Regions from separate parts of the Myxococcus sp. MH1 genome, predicted to be linked through region 3. Evidence: riboswitches for the same ligand, from Rfam matches in the RefSeq annotation. Region 3 holds a riboswitch; each other region holds the start of a gene.

Region 1 (3,190 bases), 1.4 Mb from region 3:
CGAGCACGGTGCCGCGACCGAACCACGAGGAGGCGCGCGTGCTCACGGCGCCACCTGGAGGCGCACCAGGCGCCGGCCGTTGCGGTCGGACACGCCGACGAGCACGTCGGAGCCGAGCGCCTTGAGCATCCGCACCGTGGTGCACTGGTTGACGTAGGTGAGCACGGGCACGCGCGCGCCCACCGTCACGGCGTCATTCGCGCCGACCGACAGCGCGTAGCGGGACACGTCGGTGGCGACGAAGTCGTAGTCCGGGGGAGCGTAGGCGCCGCGGTTGAGCACCACGCCACCGCCGAAGGCCGCGACGTCGTTGAAGTCGCTGCCCACGTCGACCTTCGCCTGGGTGCCCAGGTCCAGCGGCGTGCCGCTGGTGATGGCGGTGGCGAGCGTCGTGGGCGCCACGCCGTGGAGGACGTTGACGAAGTTCTGGTCGAAGTAGCCCAGCGCGGCGACGCCCGTGTCCGTCACGGCGGTGAAGCCGCTGCCCACCACGTCACCCTGCGGGAAGTTGACCGCGCGCACCGTGCCCATGGGGTCCGTGGACGTCACGAGACCATAGACAGCCAGGTCGGAGGCCGAGCCCAGACCGCCGCCGTTGACGAGCACCGCGCTCAGCTCCCCGGACGTGAAGGCCGCCGCGGAGAAGTTCTTGGGCGCGACGACGAAGCTCGAGTTGGCCGGCGTGGCCAGGTCATACGCGGCGACGTTGCCCGGCGAGCCCGTGGCGCCCAGCGTGTAGCCGGTGAAGACGCGCAGGCCGTCGTTGATGACGTAGCCGTTCGGGTACACCGTGGCGCCGCCCTCGCGGTCCGCGGGGGTGATGATGTCGAAGAGCTTCGTGGTGCCCGGCAGCAGGTCGGGCCAGGTGCCCAGCGAGTACAGCGCGGCGTCCTTGCCCCGTCCCTGGATGCCGTAGAACGCATACGTGGGACCCGGAGAGGCACCGAGCGCGAGGATGTCCGGCGACAGCGCCACGGACTCGGCGGCGACGAAGCCCGGCTGGAGCACGAGCGTGCCCAGCTTCGGGTCCAGCGGCACCGTCGCGCAGTCGACCACCACGGGGCCGGCATCCGGCTCACCCGCGTCCGGCGCACCTGCATCCGGCTCACCCGCGTCGGGCGTGCCCGAGTCCGGCTGACCCGCGTCGGGCGTGCCGGAGTCCGGCGTACCAGAATCCGGCGTCCCGGAGTCCGGCGGGCCCGCGTCGGGCGTGCCCGAATCCGGCGTCCCCGCATCGGGCGTCGGGGTGGTGGGGAGGGGCTCGGTCTCGCACCGCTCGTCGACGCAGACCCACTGCTGTCCCGCGGGGGCCTCGCCATTGTCGGCGCGGCAGTCGAACGGGTCGACACACTCCGGGTTGCAACCGGTGCCGAGCAGGGCCACGGCGAAGGAGGCCACGGCCAGTGATGCGGACTTCATCCAAGGTTTCGCGCGCTTCGATTCAGCCGTCTTCATCTGCGTCCTCGTCCCTCTCCGCCCCCACGGGCGGGTGGGCTTCCAGGAGGACGCGGTCGAAGGCGGGCACCCGAGCACCCCACGGTGCGCGGTGAATGGGCTGACGCCTCCGCCGCCTCCCCTCGGAGGCCTCGGTGATGTCCGTGCCCAAGGGGCACGGGTCCACGGCAGGTTTTCGGACTCGCAGGCGCGGGAGCCCCGGAGGGCGCCCACCTAGTGGCCGTCGCTTCCCAGTCCCGTGAGGGACCAGTGCTTCAATGACGGCGGTCGTTCCTGCACACCGCTGCGGGGCAGTCCCGGATTCGCACCGGGTTCCCTAGAGCCGCCGTGGTTCGCACGACGGCACCGAGGACGCGGCCGGGATATGGCGGGCGACAGGCATTGTCAATGGAGCGCGGTGACGTCGATGGCGTTGGACACGGGGCGTCGAGGGTCCACCGGGCACGCCTCCAGCGCGGGGCCCTTCGCGGTGGGCGTGGAGGAGCCCCTGCGCTCGGTGAGGGTGCCATCACCGACCTCCACGACGAAGACGCGGCCCGCGTTGGTGTCCGCCAGGTACACCGCGCCTCGGGACACGGCGAAGCGGCTGGCCACCGACAACAGGCAACCCGGTGCGCCGGGCTGACAGCCGGGATTCAGCGCGTAGGAGGCCACGGGGACATCGTTCTTCACCAGCACCAGCCCCGTGGAGCGAACCGACGTGGCGATGTAGCCGTTGGCCGTGTCGTAGATGGCCTCACCGATGCAGGCGACCACGAGCTGGTCACCGACGGCTTCCACGTAGCCCGCGTTGAGGCAGCGCTCCTGGCCCAGGTCGATGGCGCTGACGGCGCCGGTGGCGGGGTCGATGCGCGCGAGCATGCCCGGCCCGTTGGGGCGGTAGTCGTTGGCGGGGTTGAGGTTGGTGAGCGCCACGTACACGTGGGTGCGCGTCGCCGTCACCGAGAACGGCAGGGGCATGGAGCCCGTACCGTCGAAGGGCTTCAGGTCCAGGCCGGTGAGCGACAGCGTGTCCACCTTGCGCGGCTGCGTGGGGTCGGAGATGTCCACGCGCGCCACGGCGTTGCCGTGCTGGAAGTTGGAGCTGCCGGTGCCGAAGAGCGGGATGTAGAGCAGGTCGCCGAAGCGCGCGAGCGCCTGAGGGCTGGTGTTCGGGCCGAGGTTCAACTGCCCCACGGTGCGCAGGCCCAGGCCGTTGCCGTGGGACGGGCCGTCACGGCGGAGCACCTGGAGCGTGTTGTTCACCGAGTCGATGACGTACACGTGGGGCGGGTCCACGAGGATGTCATTGGGGGAGCCGGACACGACGCCCAGCGAGTCCTCCTCGACGAGCGCGCCCAGGTTGCCTCCAGGAGCCTGGAGCAGCTTGCCGTTGGTCATGTCCGCGCCGAGCACGAAGCCGTCCCAGGACGCGAGCGCCTGGATGCCAGCGCCGAACTCTCGGCGAGGTCCGAGCTGGTCCGTCCCCGCCTGGAGGCCCACGAGCTGCCCGTTGGTGAAGCACGCGGCCACGACGTCGTAGGTGCAACGTCCCGCGCGGCAGGACTGCGCATCGGGGCACACGTTGCCGCAGGCGCCGCAGTGGAGCGCATCCGACTGGCCGTCCACGCACGCGCCGGAGCAGCGCAGCAGCCCTTCGGAGCAGCCCTCGCGACAGGTGCCGGACTCGCAGACCTGCCCGGCGGCACAGGCCGAGCCACACGCGCCGCAGTGGGCGACATCCGTCGCGGTGTCC
Region 2 (3,190 bases), 1.4 Mb from region 3:
TGCGCGAGCCGGTGGACTCGGTGTCGCCGTGCGCGTGCGGGGACACCGCGTCGGTGGTGGACATCCAGGGGCTCATCGCCAACCACGCTCGCGAGAACCACAACGACGTCATCGACCTGGAGCCCTCGGCGCTGCAGGGCTTCACCGGCGAGCGCACGCTGGAGCTGCCGTGCGGGCGCTTCTTCCTGACGGGCATCGAGGGCCAGGGCCGGCTGAACCTCGTGGTGCGCGAGCGCACCGCGCTCTTCGTGCGGGACAGCGTCGTCATCGGCGAGCGGCTCTCGGTGGAGGTGGTGCCGCCGGGGGAGCTGGACTTGTTCGTGGGCGGCGACATGACGGTGGCCGGCCAGCTCCTGCTGGGGTCCGTGGACGCGCCGGCGAAGGTGCGCGTGTACGCCGCGGGGACGGGGACGCTGGGCATCTCCGCGGGCAGTGTGCTCGCGGGAAACCTCTACGCGCCCGGCGCCACGCTGACGCTTAGCGGCAACGCGGAGGTGTTCGGCTCCGTCTTCGTGCGCCACATCGAGTCGTCCGGCACGCTGGCGTTGCACTACGACGCCGACATCCTCTCGCTGGCGAGCGCCTGCGGAACCGTGGAGTGACGCAAGGGGGGTGGACAGGGCGAGGGGGCGTGCACAGGTTTGCGTGCACACCTTCCCGGCCTGGAGGGCTCGTCGTGCTCCACCGTCTGTCCACGCTGATGTCCCGGCTCCAGGAGGACCGCGAAGCCCTGCTGCGGGAGGTCGGGTGGCCCGTTCTGGTGTGGGACTCCATGCCGAGCCGTCCGCGCTCCGTGGCGCAGGCGGAGCCGCCGACGCTGAAGGTGCCGATTCCATCGCGAGTCGTGGAGCCCGTGGTGTTCGAGCTGTGTCCGCGCTTCCCTGGCCGAGGGCCGGAGGTGATGGTGGGCCGCAGCCCCGAGTGCGACATCGTCCTGCCCGAGCCCACCGTGTCGCGACAGCACGCGCGCTTCCGTCCGGAACCGCACACCGAGGTGTGGAGCGTGACGGACCTGGAGAGCCACGGCGGCACCTTCGTGGAGGGGGTGCTGATTGTACCGGGGCGCTCGACGCCGCTGTTCAGCCAGGCCTCGCTGCGACTGGGGGGCGCGCAGGTGGTGTTCCTGCAGGCGAGCGCCTTCGAGTCCTACGCGCGCGCGTGCGAGGTGTCGTCCCGGGTGCGCTTGACGCGCTGGTAGTCAGCTCCTAGAAGGGGTGCGCCCTTGGGTGCCCATGTCGGGCTTTCAAGAGGGAAGCCGGTGCGATTCCGGCGCGGTCCCGCCACTGTGAATGGGCCGCCCTGAGGTCAGGGCCGGGGACTTCGGTTGTCGCCACTCCGGCGGTGTCCAGGCGGACGCTCCGGGGGAAGGCGGAAGCCCCCTTCCAGCCAGACGCGTCGTGCGCCTGGAGCTGGAGTCCATCAGCCAGGAGACCTGCCCGAGGGTGCGGACGTGTCGCGTGGCGGCACGGGCGGATGGCCTTCTCTCTTCGATGGAGAGAGCGGAAGGCGGAGCATGCGGCGCACCTTCCTCGCCGGGCACCTGGTGTGCCTGGCGCTCAGCCTGCCTTCCGGAGCGCGCGCGCAGGCGACGGACGACGTCGTCGTGCCCGCGACGGTGGTGCGAGGCAAGGCGCCGCCGCCTCCCGACGCCCCCGAGCGCCGCGACCCCACGGGCGCCATCACCGTCATCGACGCGAGCGAGCATGCGGGCGAGGCGCGGGACACGGCGGAGCTGCTCGTGGGCTCGGTGGGGCTCGCGGTGCAGGACTCGGGTGGCTACGGGCAGAGCAAGAGCCTGGTGGTGCGCGGCGCGGCGTCGAACGGGGTGTTGGTGTTCCTGGATGGCATCCCGCTCAACGGCGCGGGCGGCATGGCGGACCTGTCGCAGGTGCCGGCCGCATTGGTGGAGCGACTGGAGGTGCTGCGCGGGGGCGCGGGGGCTCGCTATGGCTCGGGAGGGCTCGGCGGCGCGGTGAACATCGTCACGCGCGCGCCGTCGTCGCACGTGCGGGCCAGTGGAGAGGTGGTCTACGGGAGCTGGAACACGGCGCTGGGGCACGTGGCCATCACCGGGCCTTTGTTGGACGGGAACGCTTTGGTGCTGCTGCACGCGGGGCGCTCCGATGGGGACTTCGCGTACGAGCTGGATGAGCTGCCCGCGGTGCCGGACAACCCCGTCACGGCGGAGGCGCGCGCGCGCAACGACGCGAAGGGGGGAGGCGTGCTGCTGCGGTATCGGCGGCGGCTCCCGGGGGGCTCGCGGCTGGATGTGCTGTCCGAGCTGTCGCTGGAGGACCGCGCGATTCCGGGCACGGTGCAGAACCCCCAGTCCGCGGGGCGACAGGACCTGGACCGGCTGTCATTGGGCGTGCGGTGGTCGGGGACGCAGGCGAGTGTGAGGGGCTTCTTCCGTCGCGATGGCCTGGAGGTGACGGGGGGGCTGCTGGGGGCGGGAGGTCCGCAGCGGCATGTCGTGGGTGGGGTGGAGGTGGAGGGGCGGACGCTGCTCGGGGGCGGGCATGCGCTGACGGCCACGGTGGCGTCGTCGGGTGAGCAGGTCACCCAGGCGAGGGGCGCGCAGTCCGCGAGCTGGTGGCGCGGCAGTGTCATGGTGATGGACGAGTGGGCGCTGGTGGCTGACGTGTTGAGCGTCGTGCCGTCGCTGCGGTTCGAGCGGGTGGGGCCCTACTGGTTGTTCTCGCCGAAGGTCGGCGCGTGGCTGTCGTTGGGCGGAGGCGTGGGGCTTCGGGCGAACGCGGGACAGTCGCATCGCGCGCCGTCGTTCCTGGAGCTGTACATCCGTCAGGGGACGTTGTTGCCCAATCCGGGGCTGAGGCCCGAGCGGGCGCTCTACGCGGACGCGGCGGTGGTCTGGGACTCCCAGGCGACGGTGGCGGGGGCTCCTCGGTGGAGTGTGACGGCGGGCGGCTTCGCGGCGCTTTACGAGGACCTCATCGCGTACGAGCTGTACCCGCCGATGATGGCGCGGCCGTACAACTTCGACGCCGCGCGGGTGTGGGGCACGGAGCTGGAGGCGGAGGCGCGGCTGTTCTCGTGGCTGTCGGCGAGCGGTGGCTACACGTGGCTGCGCACGCAGAACCGGTTTGGAGACCCGCGCTACTTCAACCAGGACCTGTCCAATCGCCCGCGACACAAGTGGGTGGGGCGCCTGCGCGCGGGGCCGGAGTGG
Region 3 (3,190 bases):
TCAGCGGCGTCAACGTCAGCCCCGCGTGCGTGGCCGACAGCCCCACCACGTTCACCATGAACAGCGGCAGGAACACCACGCCCGACAGGAACACCGCGCCGATGACGAACACCGCCGCGTTCCCCAGCGCGAACGTCCGGTCCTGGAACAGCTTCAGGTCCAGCAGCGGCTCCTGCGCGCGCCTCTCCTCGCGCAGGAACAACACCGTCCCCACCGCCGCGAGCGCGAACAACCCCAGCACCTGCCACGAGCTCCACGCCCAGCCGCCACCGTGCGCCACCTGCTCCGCGCCACGCCCCAGGCTGAGCGCGAGCAGGAGCGGCACCACCGCCAGCGCCAGCAGCACCGCGCCCGTCACATCCAGCCTCCCGCGCGAGGCCCCCGGCGGCTTGAGCGCCGGCATGCGCGAGAGCACGAGCGCGAGCGCCACCGCGCCCACCGGCAGGTTGATGAAGAACACCCAGTGCCACCCCAGCCGGTCCGTGATGAAGCCTCCCGCCAGCGGCCCCACCACGCTCGACAGGCCGAACATCGCGCCGAACAGGCCCTGGTACTTGCCTCGCTCGCGCGGCGGATAGAGGTCCGCCACCACCGACAGCGACGCGGTGAAGAGCGCCGCGCTGCCCACCCCCTGCACCGCGCGGTACAGGATGAGCGTCAGCGTCGAGCGCGACACGCCGCACAGGAAGCTGCCCAGCAGGAACACGACGATTCCCGCCGCCAGCACAATGCGCCGGCCCAGCAGGTCCGACAGCTTCCCCCACACGGGCACCATCATCGTCGACGCGACCAGGTACGACGTCGTCAGCCACGGATAGAGCGCGGGGGAGATGCCCAGGTCCGCCTGGATGGAGGGACCCGCCGTGGCGACAATCGTCTGGTCCAGCGCCGCGAGCAGCAACCCGAGCAGCGCGCCCGACATCGTGAACACCCTCTGTGCACGGGTGAACGTGAAGGGCGCGGCGGCGGTGTTCGCGGCGGACGGAGCCATGGTCTGGAGGCGTCCTCCGACGCGGAGCGCCACCGATGAAGGTGACGCCTGCGCGCGGGATGCGCCAGCGCTCATGCACGGCAGGTTGCTCGTCGAACATCCCCGCGCACCGGCAGACGTCACGTCCCCGCGCGTCGAGCGCGCACCGGCGCTTCGCTTGACAGTCCGAAGAGGCGAACAGTACATACCGCCCCATGTTGGTGCTCGGACCTCGGTCCGAGCTTAAAAGGGAACCCGGTTCGAATCCGGGGCTGCCCCGCAGCGGTAAGTGAGAACGAGCCTCGTCATCCGCACTGGTTCCCCTGGGGAGCTGGGAAGCGACGAGTCGTAGGAAGCCGGCCCCCAAGGCCGAAGCGCTCACGAGCCCGAAGACCTGCCCGCATCCGACCGTGGGAGAAATCCACGGACGGTTTCGACCTGGAGCCGCGTGGGACGGCCGGAAGGTTCGAGCGGCGCTCGTGCCTCGACGGGCCCTCACGCACGCTCGACTTCTCCGACCTCCATCCCCCGTGTCTCCAGTCGCCCGTGGGGGCGAAGGTCGGTCCGTGGGCTCCAGTCGGGGCCTGGTGTGCGCTCACGCGCGCATCGTGACTGCCCTTCTTCCACGCGGGAGCCCTGTCGGGCGACCTCCGGTCGTCCGCGCTGCGTGGAGGACGGACGATGCGGGACGAAGCCAGGCACACGGTGCGCTACCCCCAGGGGAACGTGCTGCTGCGCAATCTCGCGCGCGACTTCCCCGTGGTGACGCACGGCCAGGGCGTCCACCTCTTCGACGCGAGCGGCAAGCGCTACCTCGACGCCTCCGCCGGTGCGCTCGTGGCCAGCGTGGGTCACGGCAACCGCGAGGTGGCGGACCGCATCCATGAGCAGCTGCTGCGCGTCGCCTACGTCAACGGCACCCACTTCACCACCGACGTCACCGAGGCGCTCGCCACGCGCCTGTGCGCCCTCGCGCCCCAGGGGCTCACGCGCGCCGCGTTCCTCGGCTCGGGCTCCGAGGCGGTGGAGGCCGCGGTGAAGTTCGTCCGCCAGCTCTGGGTCGAGCGCGGCCAGCCCCAGCGCGGCAAGGTCATCGCGCGCGTGCCCGGCTACCACGGCAACACGCTGTACGCGCTCTCGCTGTCGGGGCGGCCCCACTACAAGACCTTCTTTGGCCCCCTGCTGGCGGAGGTCGTCACCACGCCCGCGCCGTACCCGTACCGCTCCGGGCTGGAGGACTACGCGCGCGACGGCGCCGAGCACTACGCGCGGCTGCTCGAGGAGACGATTCGCCGCGAGGGCCCGGACACCATCGCCGCCTTCATCGCGGAGCCCGTCATCGGCTCGTCCGCGGGCGCGTCGCCTCCACCGCCCGGGTACTTCGAGCGCGTGAGCGCCGTGTGCCGCGAGCACGGCATCCTCACCATCGCCGACGAGGTCATGTGCGGCTGCGGGCGCACCGGCCGCTTCTTCGCCAGCGACCTGTTCCACTTCACCCCGGACGTGCTGGTGCTCGGCAAGGGCATCAGCGGGGGCTACGCGCCCTTGAGCGCGCTGCTCATCCGCGAGGAGCACCTGGAGGAGCTGCGCCGGGGCTCGGGCGGCTTCATGCACGCGCAGACGTACCTCCAGGCGCCCGCGATGACGGCGGCGGGGCTGGCGGTGCTCGACTACTACGAGCGGCACGACCTGGTGGCCCACGCCGGGCGCGTGGGCGCGCACCTCCAGCGCCGCCTGCGTGAGGCGCTGGGCGCGCTGCCGCATGTCGGCTCCGTGCAGGGCGTGGGGCTGATGGCCGGCATCGAGCTGGTCGAGGACACCGCGAGCAAGCGCCCCTTCCCACGCGCGCGCAAGGTCATCGAGCGACTGCTGTCGGCGCTGTTCGAGCGGGGGCTGGTCCTCTGGTCCAACACGGGCCACGCGGACGGGACGAACGGGGACCTGCTCATGGTCGGCCCCCCGTTGGTCATCACCGAGGCGGAGGTCGACGAACTGGTCGACACGCTCGCCCGCGGCATCCACCACTTCTTCCAGGAGGCGTCATGAGTTTCCGCATCACCTACTCGGTGCTGGAGGCGGACCTGTCCGCGCTGCACGCGCAGTTCGACGAGGCGCTCGCCGCGGTGCGCTCGAAGCTGGGCGGAGAGCTGCCGTCGTGGCTCGGCGGCGAGGCGTTCCGGAGTGGAGACCTGCTTCAGAGCCGCAACCCCGCGCGGCCGG
Region 4 (3,190 bases), 5.0 Mb from region 3:
CGGAGATTGTAGGGGCATCTCCTTCGCCATCCGGTAGACCTCGATCAACCGCTCCTTGAAGAGCTCGTTGTCGGGGCGCTCCTGGACGGCGCGGCGGTAGGCGGCGGCCGCTCCCACGTAGTCGCCGAGGGCGAACAGGCGCTCACCCTCCTGGGCGGGTGAGGAGGGGCCGAGCGGGAGCTCAGGCTCCTCGGGCGGTCGGGAGGCCTCCAGCTTCTGGAGCTCCAGGGGCTGGAGGGACTCGCGGAGGTTGGCGAGCTTGTCGGCGAGCGCGCCGTCGTCCGGGAATGCCAGGAGGAGCGCCTCATAGAGGTCGAGCGCCTCGACCAGCTCTCCACGGCGCAGCGCTCGGTCGGCGCGAGCCTCCATCTCCACCCGGGCTGCAGGATTCATCTCGGCGCGAGGTTACCCGTGCCCGACGGGGATGTCACAACGAAGGCGCGCCGGGCGCTGACTTCGCGGTGTGCCGGGCCGGCGGGCTCCGCGCCCGTGAAGCCGTGTCTTCTGGGTATCCATGGGTTCATGCGGCCCGGCACGCGAGTGGCCGCGTCCGGGGCGCGGGGGACCTATGCTGCGCGGTGTGAGTCTCTCGTGGGTGGCAGGAGGGTGGTTGTTGTTGTCGGGCGCGCTCGGCACCGAGCTGCGGCGCGACGGCTACGTGCTGCGTCCGCCCGAGGGGTTCCACATGGTGCGGTGGGAGCCGTACACGGGCTCGGTGGCGGGGGCGGTGACGTTGGACGCGGAGACGCCGAGGGCCTTGTCCGCGGCGCTCGCGGATGGTGAGGGCCCGGAGGCCGCGACGATGTTGGTGTCGGTGGTGGAGCGCGGCTTCTCCGCGAGCCCGTCCGAGCGTGACGACTTCGCGTCGGCGGTGATGCAGCACTTCCAGCGGGAGCTGGGGGTGGTGCTGTCGCCGGAGCGCGTGGACCGGATTGGAGGCGATGCGCCGCGCGTGGAGGTGCTGGGGACGCTGCGGGACGCGGGGCAGACGCGCACGGTGCTGGTGGCGGGGCTCGCGTCCGAGGGGCGGCACGCGGTGGTCGTCGTCAGCGCGCCCGCGGTGCGCTGGGAGGTGCTGGCGCCGAGCGTCCGAGCCTCGCTGGAGACGTTCCGCCTGGAGCCGACGACGACGCCTGGCGTGGTTCCCCGGCGCTTGTTGGGCGCGCTCGCGGGGGCGCTGGCCGGTGCGCTGGTGGCGTCATACGCGGCGTGGCGCCGGGGGCGCGCGGGGCGGATGGCCTCCGAGTCGTGACGACCGCGCGGCTCGCGCACGAATGAATCCCCGGTGGCGCCCTGGGCGGCGCCGCGAGCGGGCCGCCTCGGAGGCGGGCGGGTCCCCGCGTGATGCCATCTGCTGGAGTGCGCGCCGGAGCCCGAGGAGCCGGCCCCGGCGCACGTTGCGTTTCAGGGCTTCACGTCACTGCGCACCCGGCTCGGGCAAGAGCGGGGGCACGGCGGTGGGCTTGCGGTGCTCATCCAGCGCCACGAGCACGAAGCGCCCGCGCGTGCACAGCTCCCGCGCGCCCGTGAGCAGGTCCTCGGCGAACATCTCCACGTCCACGGTGACGGAGGTGCGGCCCGTCGCCGTCACGCGGCTGACCAGCTCCACGAGCTGCCCCTGCTGCACGGGCATGTGGAAGTCCACGCGCTCGCTGGACGCGGTGACCACGGTGCGGCGCGTGTAGCGGCTGGCGGTGATGAACGCGGACATGTCCATCCACCTCAGGGCCTGACCTCCGAAGAGGGTGCCGTAGTGGTTGGTCTGATCGGGAAACACCATGTCCACCATCCGCGTCTCGGTGGCGGAGGAGGGGAGGGACGGCTGCATGTGACTCATGGACGGACTCCTGGCCCACGGGCCTCCCCGGACATGAAGACCTCCGAGGGCGGCGGTGGGCCGCGAGGGATGGCCTGACCTTCCCGCGAAGGCCGGGGGCGAAGCGCCACCCGGGGCGCTGTCCGCGTCCCAGATGGGCTCGAGGCAGGTTTTCGGGCTCCGTGGGCCTCCCACCACCCGCCCCTCATCGCGGCGCGTGCTGGCGTCCTAGGCGCCGTCCCTTCCCAGCCCTCGTCTGCCGAGGACCAGTGCGTTCGACGGCGTTCGTTCCCACTGACCGCTGCGGGGCAGCTCCGGATTCACACCGGATTCCCTTGCTAAACCTCGTGGACCCCCACGAGGCACCTCGGGCGGGGCGGACCCTACCCGCTGCCCGGCGCGTCGCCAACAGGGCAGGTGGGTCGACGAGCGCACCGGAGGCCTCATGCCCCCGCCACTCGGTACCCCCGCGCGCGCGGCGCTGGGATAGCGTGCGCCGCATCCATGTTCGTCTTCCTCCTCGTCGCCGTGCTGGGGCAGGCGCCGGCCGTCGCCCCATCCGAACCGGGCGCGCCCTCCGCCGTCCGAAGCCAACCCGACGTCGTGCCCGCTCCCGCGCCCGAGCCGCCTCCGGCCGTGTTGCCCCCGGCCACCCACGAACTCTTCCAGCGCATCCAGAACCGCGTCGCCCAGGTGCGCATCATCGAGCGCCGCTCGGGCACGCGCTCCTCCATCGGCTCCGCCTTCTTCGTCTCGGGCGACGGGTACGCCATCACCAACTACCACGTGGTCTCCGACGTGGTGCTCCACCCGGAGGACTACACCGCGCAGCTCGTGCTGCGCACCGGCGGGGAGCCCGTGCCCGCGCGCCTGGTGGACGTGGACGTGGTGCACGACCTGGCCGTCATCCGCATGGATGAATCGGTGAAGGACTACTTCGTCCTGGAGGACCGCGAGCCGCCCCAGGGCGCGCGCCTGTTCGCCATGGGCAACCCCCATGACCTGGGCACCACCATCGTCGAGGGCACGTACAACGGCTTCATCCAGGACTCGCTCTACGAGCGCCTGCACTTCAGCGGCGCCATCAACCCGGGCATGAGCGGCGGCCCGACGCTGACGGGGCAGGGCACCGTGGTGGGCGTCAACGTGGCCACCATGGGCAACCAGCTGGGCTTCCTGGTGCCGGTGCACCGCGCGAGGACGCTGCTCGGCCGGGCGCTGAAGATGGCGCCGGACGCGACGCCCGCGCTGCTGGAGACGGTGCGCGCGCAGCTCATCGAGAACCAGCAGCGGCTCACCGAGCAGATGCTCGCGGCCTCGCTGCCGAAGCAGGCCCTGGGCAGCTACCACGTCCCGGGGCGGTGGATTCCCTTC

Evidence for each region. Region 3 has a riboswitch for cobalamin ahead of AC6JA9_RS00535 (aminotransferase family protein). Riboswitches for the same ligand answer to the same signal wherever they lie in the genome.
Region 1: linked by a shared signal. The riboswitch ahead of AC6JA9_RS37385 (hypothetical protein) and the one ahead of AC6JA9_RS00535 (aminotransferase family protein) in region 3 are both predicted to bind cobalamin.
Region 2: linked by a shared signal. The riboswitch ahead of AC6JA9_RS37395 (TonB-dependent receptor plug domain-containing protein) and the one ahead of AC6JA9_RS00535 (aminotransferase family protein) in region 3 are both predicted to bind cobalamin.
Region 4: linked by a shared signal. The riboswitch ahead of AC6JA9_RS20590 (acyl-CoA thioesterase) and the one ahead of AC6JA9_RS00535 (aminotransferase family protein) in region 3 are both predicted to bind cobalamin.

The regions. Positions count from the first base shown of each region.
Region 1 covers NZ_AP026947.1:9,472,275-9,475,464, forward strand. The annotation lists gene AC6JA9_RS37380 (cell surface protein) at 1-46, opposite strand, end outside; gene AC6JA9_RS37385 (hypothetical protein) at 43-1,419, opposite strand; cobalamin riboswitch at 1,605-1,820, opposite strand; gene AC6JA9_RS37390 (MXAN_6577-like cysteine-rich protein) at 1,840-3,190, opposite strand, start outside.
Region 2 covers NZ_AP026947.1:9,476,346-9,479,535, reverse strand. The annotation lists gene AC6JA9_RS37405 (DUF7305 domain-containing protein) at 1-602, shown strand, start outside; gene AC6JA9_RS37400 (FHA domain-containing protein) at 677-1,198, shown strand; cobalamin riboswitch at 1,208-1,454, shown strand; gene AC6JA9_RS37395 (TonB-dependent receptor plug domain-containing protein) at 1,514-3,190, shown strand, end outside.
Region 3 covers NZ_AP026947.1:128,102-131,291, forward strand. The annotation lists gene AC6JA9_RS00530 (MDR family MFS transporter) at 1-991, opposite strand, end outside; cobalamin riboswitch at 1,173-1,386, shown strand; gene AC6JA9_RS00535 (aminotransferase family protein) at 1,652-3,016, shown strand; gene AC6JA9_RS00540 (aldehyde dehydrogenase family protein) at 3,013-3,190, shown strand, end outside.
Region 4 covers NZ_AP026947.1:5,169,778-5,172,967, forward strand. The annotation lists gene AC6JA9_RS20580 (hypothetical protein) at 1-393, opposite strand, end outside; gene AC6JA9_RS20585 (hypothetical protein) at 569-1,252, shown strand; gene AC6JA9_RS20590 (acyl-CoA thioesterase) at 1,418-1,837, opposite strand; cobalamin riboswitch at 1,964-2,201, opposite strand; gene AC6JA9_RS20595 (S1C family serine protease) at 2,321-3,190, shown strand, end outside.